DNA from 3 places in the Flexivirga sp. G2 genome. Region 3 is predicted to be linked to each of the others. Evidence: riboswitches for the same ligand, from Rfam matches in the RefSeq annotation. Region 3 holds a riboswitch; each other region holds the start of a gene.

Region 1 (3,264 bases), 1.3 Mb from region 3:
CAGTGACCCGCCGTCGGCGAGCCGGGTCTGCACGAGGGTCTCGCGCAACGCGCCGGGGGTGATGTCGTAGAGGTGCACGACGACATCGAAACCGGGTGCCTCCTCGGCGTCGGTCTGGTCGACGGCGGTCAGGAAATCGAAGAAGTCGAATCCTTCGCCGCGGACCCGCTCCAACGTGGCGGTCCATGCGTCGGGTTCGCAGGTGACGGAGGGGATTTCGTAGGTCGTGTCGGTCACTGCTGCTCCCCCGTCGGAGGTGCGACCAGCGGCCGGCTCACCTCGGCGGCGGAGGCCTTGCGCCCGGCATACCCGCCGAGCTTGGCGCGCAGTCCCTTGGTCTGCAGCTTCTCGTCGGCGATCTGCTGCTGCAGCACCTGTATGCCGTGCAACAACGCCTCGGGACGCGGCGGGCAACCCGGCACGTAGACGTCGACGGGGATCAGCTGGTCGACACCCTTGGTGACGCAGTAGGAGTCCCAGTAGGGACCGCCGGAGTTGCTGCAGGCGCCGAAGCTGATGACGTACTTGGGTTCGGGCATCTGGTCGTAGAGCCGGCGGACCGCGGGCGCCATCTTGTCGGTGACCGTGCCGGACACGACCATCAGGTCGGCCTGACGAGGGCCGGGCGCGAAGGGGATGACGCCGAGTCGGATGAAGTCGTGGCGTGCCATCGATGCGGCGATGAATTCGATAGCACAGCAGGCCAACCCGAAGTTGAAGACCCACAGGGAATAGCGCCGGCCCCAGTTGAGGACGAGTCGCATCGGCTTGGGCGCAGCGGCCTGGCCGACGCCGACCCGGGGCATGGGCAGGTCAGTGGTCACGTTGTCCCCTGGCATCACTGGTTTCGGACTCGGGGTCCCCGCGAAGTATCGGAGGAGCGGAGCGGGGGAGAACTTCGTGGGGTGAGGTCCAGGTCAGCAGACCTCGGCGGGCGGCATGCAGCAGGCCGACCAGGACGACGGCAATGAAGATCGCCATCTCCACCAGGCTGGCGACGCCGAGGTCGTGGTCACGCAGCACCAGCGCCCACGGGAAGAGGTAGACGGCGTCGACCGCGAAGACGACATACAGCAGCGCATAGGTGATGTAGCGGAAGTGGGTCTGCGCCCATCCGCCGGTCGCCGGATCGACGCCCGATTCGTAGGTCGTGAGCTTCGCCAGGCTCGGCGCACGCGGCGCGAGTAGGCGCCTGGAGAGCATCGCGGCAACGAAAAGCACCGCTCCGGCGACACCGACGCCGAGCAGCACCAAGTAACCGGTCACTCCCGAGGACACCCGGGCAGCCTAACCAGCGGGTGCTGTCTTGTGGGTGAGGCGCTCCCGGTTTGGGACGGTTCAGGCGTCGGATCCGCCGGTCTCCCGCAACTCCGGGAAAACCCGGTCCGCGAGGAGCGGCGCCAGATCGTCGGGCGCATCGGCGGACAGGTCGTCCCAGCGCAGCTCGGCGATCTCGGCTGCCGGCGCATCGACCGGGACGTACGGGTGCTCGAAGACCGTGGCCGTCACCGAGTGCCCGGGCTCGTTGGCGGCAGCCGAGGTGAACGTCCCCACCGGGCGCAGGTCGGCCGCGCGCACGCGTATGTCGAGTTCTTCGCCGACCTCGCGCACCGCCGCGTCGATGGCACTCTCCCCCGGCTCGAGCTTGCCGCCGGGGAACATGAACTTCGCGGTGCCGGCCTTGCGGACGGTGAGCACCTTGCCGCCCGGGTCCCGAAACACCACGGCGCTGACGACGATCTCCGGGGCTGGCATGCCTCGAGCGTAACGAGGCGCCAGCCCGACCCGCCGAGGCGCCGCGACGCGCCTGTGAGGCACATCACAACCAGGTAGCAACGCTACTGCTTTTGACTTATTCGGTAACGCTTGCTTATGTTTGACGCAGTCACGAGACCCAGCGACAAGCCCTGGCTTGCTGGGCGGCAACCCTCACGCACGTGGCGGGGTGCCCCAGGTGAATGACTAGGCCGCAGTGCGTGATCCATCGATCGCGCGGTGCGGCAAGCACGGCAGTTCCCCTGTCCCGTCCGTATGCCGATCGCGTGCGGGCGAGTTCGAGCACGGCCGGGCGCCCCGTCATACCAGCGACATACCCGCGACCCCGAGGACAGCATGTCAGCCAACACACCCACCGACCCGTCGAGCGTCCCGCCGCTGCCGGACCGGCCGAAACTGCCGCCGCGACCGGGCCACCCGCGACGCACCTGGCTCAGTGCGGCCGCCATTGCCCTGGTGATCGGCGCCGGCGGCGGATTCGCCACCGGACGCGCCACCGCGAGCGGGTCGTCCGGCACGCGGCTGACCACGGTGAAGATCGGCGTGACCGACGCCGACCAGGACTACTGGCCGGTGCTGAAGAAGCTCGCGCGGCAGCACGGCATCGACCTCCGGACGGTCAACTTCTCCGACTACACCCAGGCGAATCCCGCTGTCGCACAAGGACAACTGGACCTCAACCTGTTCCAGCACCTCGTCTTCCTGGCCGGATACAACAAGCAGGCACACGAGGACCTGACGCCCATCGGATCCACGTATGTCGTGCCGCTGGGCCTCTATTCGAAGAAGCACACCTCGCTGGCACAGATCCCGAAGGGCGCGAGCATCGCGATCCCGAACGACGCCACCAACCAGGCGCGGGCCCTGCTCGTGCTGCAGAAGGCCGGTCTGGTGAAGCTCAAGGGCGGCGGGAGCATCGTGTCCACACCGGCCGACATCGACAAGGCCGCCTCCAAGGTGAAGGTCACCCCGGTCGACGCCTCCCAGACGGTGACCTCGCTGTCCTCGGTCGACGGAGCCGTCGTCAACAACAACTTCGCGCTCGACGGCCACCTCGACCCGAGCAAGGCGCTCTATTCCGACAACCCGAAGTCGGCCACCGCGCAGCCCTACATCAACGTGATCGTCTCCCGGGCGGCGGACAAGGACAACCCGACGTATGCCGAGATCGTGAAGCTCTACCACGACCCACGCGTGCAGCGGCTCGTCGTCGCCGAGTCCAAGAACACCAGTGTCCCGGTCACCCGGCCGGCCGCCGAGCTGCGGCGCCTGCTGACCGGCTACGAGAAGACGGTGAGCTCGAAATGACAACGACTCCACCGGATCCGGTGGTTCGACTCGACGCGGTGTCGAAGGTATTCGGGAAGGGCGACGAGGCACACCGGGCACTGGACGGCGTGGATCTCGAGATCCACCGCGGCGAGATCTTCGCGGTCATCGGCTACTCGGGTGCGGGCAAGAGCACGTTGGTCCGGCTCCTCAACGGAC
Region 2 (3,264 bases), 1.7 Mb from region 3:
ACTTACCGCTTGACCAAGACCGCTGCCATCGCAGCAACCACCGTCGCCGCCGGCCTGGGCATCACCGCGTGCGGTGGCGGCTCCTCGACCGGCGCCAACAGCGCCGCGATCACCGCCGCCACTTCGAGCGCGACCCCGTCGACCTCGCACAGCACCACCCCGACCGAGAAGGCGACCAAGAAGGCCACTGCCCGCGCCACCGACAAGAAGGTGTCGCGTGACCAGGCCCGCCCGGCCGTCACCACCCGTACGGTGACCACCGCCGAGACCGTCGCGTTCACCACGGTTCGCAAGTTCGACTCGACGCTCGCCGCGGGCAAGACCCGGGTGCAGCGCAACGGCGTCGCCGGCACGGCGACCGCCACCTGGCGCCAGCAACTGACCGGCAAGGTCATCGCCCGCACCACCCTCCTCAAGCGCCAGGTGACCAAGCAGCCGGTCAGCCGCGTGCTCGTCGTCGGCACCAAGAAGGCCGCGCCGGCTCCGGTCAGCAGCCCGAAGCCGGTCAACACCGGCGGCCTGGACCTGTCCCGCGCCGCGATGTGGGACCGCATCGCGCAGTGCGAGTCGACCGGCAACTGGCACATCAACACCGGCAACGGCTACTTCGGCGGCCTGCAGTTCGACAGCGGCACCTGGCTGGGTGCCGGCGGCGGCAAGTTCGCGGCGCGCGCCGACCTGGCGACCCGAGAGCAGCAGATCACCATCGCCAACCACGTCTACGCCTCCCGCGGCCTCAGCCCGTGGCAGTGCGGTTGGGCCGCCTGACCAGGCGTTTCCCCGAACACACCGAAAGGCCCGTGTCGTCCACGACGACGCGGGCCTTCCGTGTGCCCCGTGAATGGGTAGCGTTCCTCGGGTGGGCGGTCCTGTGCTTTCGGCGCGATCGACGTATGACGCCATCGTGCTGGTCGGCGGTGCCGGTTCCCGGCTCGGTGGCATCGACAAGGCGGCGGTGCAGCTCGCCGGCTGCTCATTGGTCTCCCGGCCGTTGGAGGCGGTGCGGGACGCGCGGACGCTGGTCGTCGTCGGCCGGACCTCGGCGGAGCTGCCCGGGCACGCGCTCCGGGTTGTCGAGGATCCGCCGGGCTCCGGACCGGCTGCCGCGGCCGTCGCCGGCCTGCGCGCGATCGCGCGGCCGGCGGACTGGACCTACCTGATCGCCTGCGACCTGCCGGGTGCGGTGGGCGCCATACAGCTGCTGGGTGCGGCCGACGTCGGCGATGCCGACGGGGTCGTGCTGACCGATCCGACCGGGCGGCGGCAGTGGCTGCTCGGACGATATCGGTCGACCGCGGTCCACGCCGCTGCCGACGAGTTGGGCGACCCAGCCGATCGGTCGATGCGTGCGCTCCTCGCCGGTCTGCAGCTCGCGGAGATCCCCGCGGACGAGGTATGGCGGGACGTCGACACCTGGACGGATCACGAGCAGTGGGCCCGGAGGCTCGGGGCACGCCGGGCCGTGCCACCCGAATCGTGAACCGCCCCCCCCGCGATGTCCACGGGATGAGCGATGCATCACGAAACGTTGTTGAAGTAAAAACACTGCGTTATGTTCAAGCCAGGTGACGAGAGGCAGCGTCAAGCCCTGGCTTGCTGTCCGGCAACCCTCCAGCCGCGGTGGGGTGCTCCAGGTGACCACCCGATGGGCGCCCGGTCGGTCCGGCGCTCATAAGCGCGCCGAGCAGCGAGGATGTGTCATGTCCGTTCCAGCCCGATCCGGTTCCCAGGCGGTCGAAAGGGCTCTGCTCGTCCTGAACTGCTTCGAGGGCGATCGTGCGCTGGGTCTTTCTGATCTGGCCGCCGAGTCGGGTCTGCCGATGAGCACCACACACCGCATCCTGCAGGCCCTGTGCCGCAGTGGATACCTGGTCCGGCGGGCTGAGGTCTACCGGGTCGGCCCGCGGGTGCCGGCCCTTCTGCCGACTGCCGATCTGGCGGTCGACGAGGTGGTTCCGCACCTCTATGCGCTGGCGGCGGCCATCGGTTTCGCGGTGAATCTCGGTGTCCAGGGCCAGTCGGCCGTGTCGCGCCTCGTCTCGGCGCGACCGCCCGTGGGGTACTGCGCATCGCAGCTGCCCGCGAGGTGGGAGCCGATGCACGCAACGGCGATGGGCAAGGTGCTGTTGGCGTTCTCGCCGGACGGTTCGGCGGCCGCGGTGCGAGCGCTGGGGGAGCTCGAGTCGTTCACCGATCGAACCCTTACCTCGTATGCCGGTCTGCTCGCGCAGCTCATCGAGGTACGTCGTCGCGGATTCGCGATCGCGGACCAGGAGCGGACGGACGGTGTGCGCGAGTTGGCGGTGCCGGTCGTCGGCGACGCCGGAGTGGTTGCCGCCCTCGGTGTCCAGGCGCGTGTCGACCGCCTGACCGGCGACCGGGTGCGGCGGATCCTGCCGGCCCTGCATCGTGCGGCGGCCGAGACCGGCCGCCGCATCCAGGTCCTGGATCGGGTCGGCTGAACCGTTTCCACCATGTGGCAACGGCTTTGGCGTCCGCCATACATAACCATAAGTTACTGAATCAGTTAGCAAACGTTCTGTAACGGTCGTGCGACCCAGCCGCACCCGATACCGCCGCGCCCGTCATCCCCGAACCCGAGGAGTTGTGCCGTGACCCGCAAGCCCGATCGACAGTTGCGTCTGAATGCCTTCCTGCACGACACCGGTCACCACGAGGCGTCCTGGCGACACCCCGACAGTCCGCTCGACCGGATCGACGACATCGCGTTCTACCAGGACATCGCGCGGCGAGCGGAGCAGGCGAAGCTCGACGCGGTCTTCCTCGCCGATGGCCCGGCCTGGTACGGCACCGGACACCGACCGAGCACTCAGTTCGAACCGATCACCCTGCTGACCGCGATCGCGACGGTGACCGAGCGGATCGGGCTGATCTCGACCGCGTCGACCACGTTCTACGAGCCGTACAACCTGGCGCGGCTGTTCGCGAGCCTCGACCGGATCTCGGGAGGACGTGCCGGCTGGAACATCGTCACGACGTTCAGTCAGGACGCCGCACTCAACTTCGGGCTCGACGGTGTGCCCAGCAACGAGGAGCGCTACGGCCGCGCGCAGGAGTTCATCGACGTCGTCACCAAGCTCTGGGACAGCTGGGAGGACAGTGCTGTCGTCGCCGACCGGGCCTCGGGTGACTATCTGGACACCGCGAAGGTGCACCGGATCGATCACACCGGCACGCATCTGAAGGTCAAGGGGCCGTTCAACGCCCCGCGCTCGCCACAAGGCCGGCCGGTCTACGTGCAAG
Region 3 (3,264 bases):
CCAGGACGTCTCCGAGGCGTATGTGCGTCCGGAATTCGTTCTGCCACATGCCATATCGGCCGGGCGCCAGGGACTCCTCCGTGGCGGCGACCACCACGTGATCCGGGCCGACCTCGTACACCGGAACGTCGTCGATCGGCAGCACCGGCTTGAGGACCTGCCGCACGAAGTAGGTGGACACGCCGATCGTCCCGCCGCCGACGGCAGCACTCACACCGGTTGTCACACCCGCGGCCGGCGCGATCGCCCGGCGAAGCACATCCTTCGTCACTGCTCCATCGTCGCAGGTGGGAGGCACAATGGCCGGATGGACCTGCCGCTCGAGCTCCCGATCACCCCCATGCTTGCCAAGGCGACCGCTTCCGTTCCGGCTGCGGACAGCGTCGACGGCGGCATGCTCTACGAGCCGAAATGGGACGGCTTCCGGTGCATCGTGTTGAAGGACGGCGATGACGTCGAGTTGGCCTCGCGCGGCTCCAAGCCGCTCACGCGGTACTTCCCGGAGCTGGTGGAGGCGGTCCGCGCACAATTGCCGGACAAGTGCGCGCTGGACGGTGAGGTCGTGGTGCGTGCCGGCGAAAAGGGTTCGGCACGGCTCAATTTCGAAGCGCTGAGTCAACGCATTCATCCTGCGGAGTCACGCGTCCGCAAGCTCGCCGAGGAGACACCGGCGGAGATCATCTTCTTCGACGCACTCGTCGTCGACGGTGAGTCGCTGCTCGATCAAGGATTCGCGCAGCGGCGAGCGGCACTCGAAGCGGCGTTGAGTTCGGTCGGGACACCGTTCCACCTGACACGGGTCACCGATGATCCGGAGGTCGCGCAGGACTGGTTCAACCGTTTCGAGGGTGCCGGCCTCGACGGCGTGGTCGCTAAGGCGAAGCTGTCGCCATACCAGCCGGGTAAGCGCAGCATGCTCAAGATCAAGCATTCACGGACCGCCGACGCAGTGCTGCTCGGTTACCGGATCCACAAGAGCGGCAACGGAGTCGGCTCCCTGTTGCTCGGCCTGTATGACGACCACGGCAACCTGCGCAATGTCGGCGGCATCGTGTCTTTCACGGCCACGCGGCGGGTGGAGTTGATCGACGAACTCGCGCCGCTGGTGGTCCGCGACGACGAGGGTGACGCGGTGCGCGGTGAGACGGACCGGTCCCGGTTCAGCGGCAACAAGGACGTTTCCTTCGTGCGGCTGCGACCGGAGCGGGTGGTCGAGGTGAAGTTCGATCAGTTGGAGGGACAGCGCTTTCGGCACGGTGTGGGCTTCCTGCGGTGGCGACCGGACCGGGATCCGGAGTCGTGCCTGATGTCCCAGGTCGATCGCGCCCCTGCCTACGACCTGAACGATGTGCTGACCACCACCGACTGACTCGGACGTCTCACTGCGCGGACCCGCGTTGCTTCGTTGTGTGATGGTTACGGTAACGTCACGTTATACCCATCCAGAGCGGCCGAGAGATCTGGCTCGACGACGCCGCAGCAACCACCCCCGCGGGGCAGGTGCTCACGCCAGAAACGATGGAGGCGCATGATGACCGGGCATTCTGCCGACCCCGACCTGCGGGTCGCATTCCGCGAAGCGGTATCGAGCACGTGGGTGATCTGTGCCGCCGACGGCGGTCGGCCGGTCGGATTCACCGCAATCTCAGTTGTTTCCGTCTCCGTCGCACCACCGTTGGTGTCGTTCAATCTGAGCAAGTCATCGTCGAGTCGGTCGGCGATCGAGGCGACCGGGCGGGTGTCACTGCACCTGCTGGCGTCCCACCAGGACGACATCGCGCGGCGTTTCGCCGGTGATCGCACGTCACGATTCCTCGGCGACTGGCACTGGCACGAGGACGGCCTGCCGTCGCTGACCGAGTTCAGCGCGCGTCTGACCGCCGACATCGCGGCGACGGTCGATGCCGGCGACAGCCTCCTGGTGACCGCCCGCGTGACGAATCAGCAACAAGGACAAGGCGATCCGCTGGTTCATCATCAGGGCTCCTACCGCACTCTGAACCCCACACCTACTCTCGTTCTCCAGGAGGAGTCGGCATGACCGAACTGAAGTTTGCGTACTGGGTCCCGAACGTGTCGGGCGGTCTGGTGGTGAGCAAGGTGCCGCAACGCACGGACCACAGCCCGGCATACAACATCGATGCCGCGCAGGCGGCCGAGCGCTTCGGCTTCGCCTACGCGCTGACCCAGGTCCGCTACCTCGCTTCGTATGGCGCCGACGCGCAACACGAGTCGACGTCGTTCTCTCAGTTGCTGCTGGCACACACGCAGCGGCTGAAGGTGATCGCCGCCGTGCACCCCGGCTTCTGGCAGCCAGCCGTGCTCGCGAAACTTGCTGCAACGGCACAGGATTGGAGCAATGACCGTTTCGCACTGAACGTGGTGTCCGGCTGGTTCAAGAAGGAATTCACCAATCTCGGTGAGCTCTGGCTCGATCACGAGGAGCGCTACCGTCGCTCCGAGGAGTTCATCGAGGTGCTGAAGGGTGCGTGGACCACGGACGAGTTCACCTACCGCGGCGACTTCTACCGGACGCGCGACCTGACATTCCGCCCGCAGCCCGGCACTCCCCCGGAGGTCTTCCAGGGCGGCAACTCCACGAGCGCACGGAAGATGGGCGGGCGACTGTCCGACTGGTACTTCATGAACGGCGGCTCCCTCGACGCGATCGCCGAGCAGGTCGAGGAAGTCGAGTCCTACGGGCGTGAGCACGGCCGGCGACCCGGCTTCGGACTGAACGGCTTCGTGGTCGTGCGCGACACCGAGGAAGAGGCCCGCCGCGTCGTCCAGGAGATCATCGACAACGCCGACGAGGACAAGGTCCGTGACTTCGGGGAGGCCGTGCAGACCGCCGGCTCCGCCACGCGGGACGGCAAGGGCATGTGGGCCGGCTCGGATTTCAAGGATCTGGTGCAGTACAACGACGGCTTCAAGACCGGACTCATCGGCACGCCCGAGCAGGTCGCACAGCGCATCGTCGACTACAAGAAGGTCGGCGTCGATCTGATCCTCGCCGGCTTCCTGCACGTGCGTGAGGACATCGAGCGGTTCGGCACCCAGGTCATCCCGCTGGTGCGCGAACTGGAAGCCAAGGAAGCAGAACGCAAGTCGGCGTAATCACTCCACGCGGTTGCCGTCGGCGTCCCAGTGCTCGGCGACCTTCTTACTGGGCTGCACGCGGGGCGGCTCACCGGGCATCTTCGGATAGTCGGGCGGGAAGTTCAGTTCGCCACCGGGCAGCGTCTCCCACAGGTGCAGCAACGG

The links. A riboswitch is a leader RNA that binds a small molecule or an ion and turns the genes downstream of it on or off. The one in region 3 is predicted to bind S-adenosylmethionine.
Region 1: it holds a riboswitch for S-adenosylmethionine, as region 3 does, so the genes downstream of both, ACZ50J_RS03385 (MetQ/NlpA family ABC transporter substrate-binding protein) here and ACZ50J_RS09275 (flavin reductase family protein) in region 3, are expected to answer to the same signal.
Region 2: it holds a riboswitch for S-adenosylmethionine, as region 3 does, so the genes downstream of both, ACZ50J_RS17865 (IclR family transcriptional regulator) here and ACZ50J_RS09275 (flavin reductase family protein) in region 3, are expected to answer to the same signal.

Annotation. Positions count from the first base shown of each region.
Region 1 covers NZ_AP039675.1:680,703-683,966, reverse strand. Annotated here, with positions in the region: gene ACZ50J_RS03405 (NADH-quinone oxidoreductase subunit C) at 1-237, opposite strand, end outside; gene ACZ50J_RS03400 (NADH-quinone oxidoreductase subunit B) at 234-806, opposite strand; gene ACZ50J_RS03395 (NADH-quinone oxidoreductase subunit A) at 814-1,278, opposite strand; gene ACZ50J_RS03390 (NUDIX hydrolase) at 1,339-1,755, opposite strand; SAM riboswitch class IV at 1,884-2,013, shown strand; gene ACZ50J_RS03385 (MetQ/NlpA family ABC transporter substrate-binding protein) at 2,113-3,084, shown strand; gene ACZ50J_RS03380 (methionine ABC transporter ATP-binding protein) at 3,081-3,264, shown strand, end outside.
Region 2 covers NZ_AP039675.1:3,690,266-3,693,529, reverse strand. Annotated here, with positions in the region: gene ACZ50J_RS17875 (transglycosylase family protein) at 10-768, shown strand; gene mobA (molybdenum cofactor guanylyltransferase) at 860-1,480, shown strand; SAM riboswitch class IV at 1,565-1,684, shown strand; gene ACZ50J_RS17865 (IclR family transcriptional regulator) at 1,701-2,462, shown strand; gene ACZ50J_RS17860 (LLM class flavin-dependent oxidoreductase) at 2,613-3,264, shown strand, end outside.
Region 3 covers NZ_AP039675.1:1,950,877-1,954,140, reverse strand. Annotated here, with positions in the region: gene ACZ50J_RS09285 (alpha/beta hydrolase family protein) at 1-271, opposite strand, end outside; gene ACZ50J_RS09280 (ATP-dependent DNA ligase) at 308-1,369, shown strand; SAM riboswitch class I at 1,436-1,525, shown strand; gene ACZ50J_RS09275 (flavin reductase family protein) at 1,532-2,041, shown strand; gene sfnG (dimethylsulfone monooxygenase SfnG) at 2,038-3,117, shown strand; gene ACZ50J_RS09265 (DNA polymerase domain-containing protein) at 3,118-3,264, opposite strand, start outside.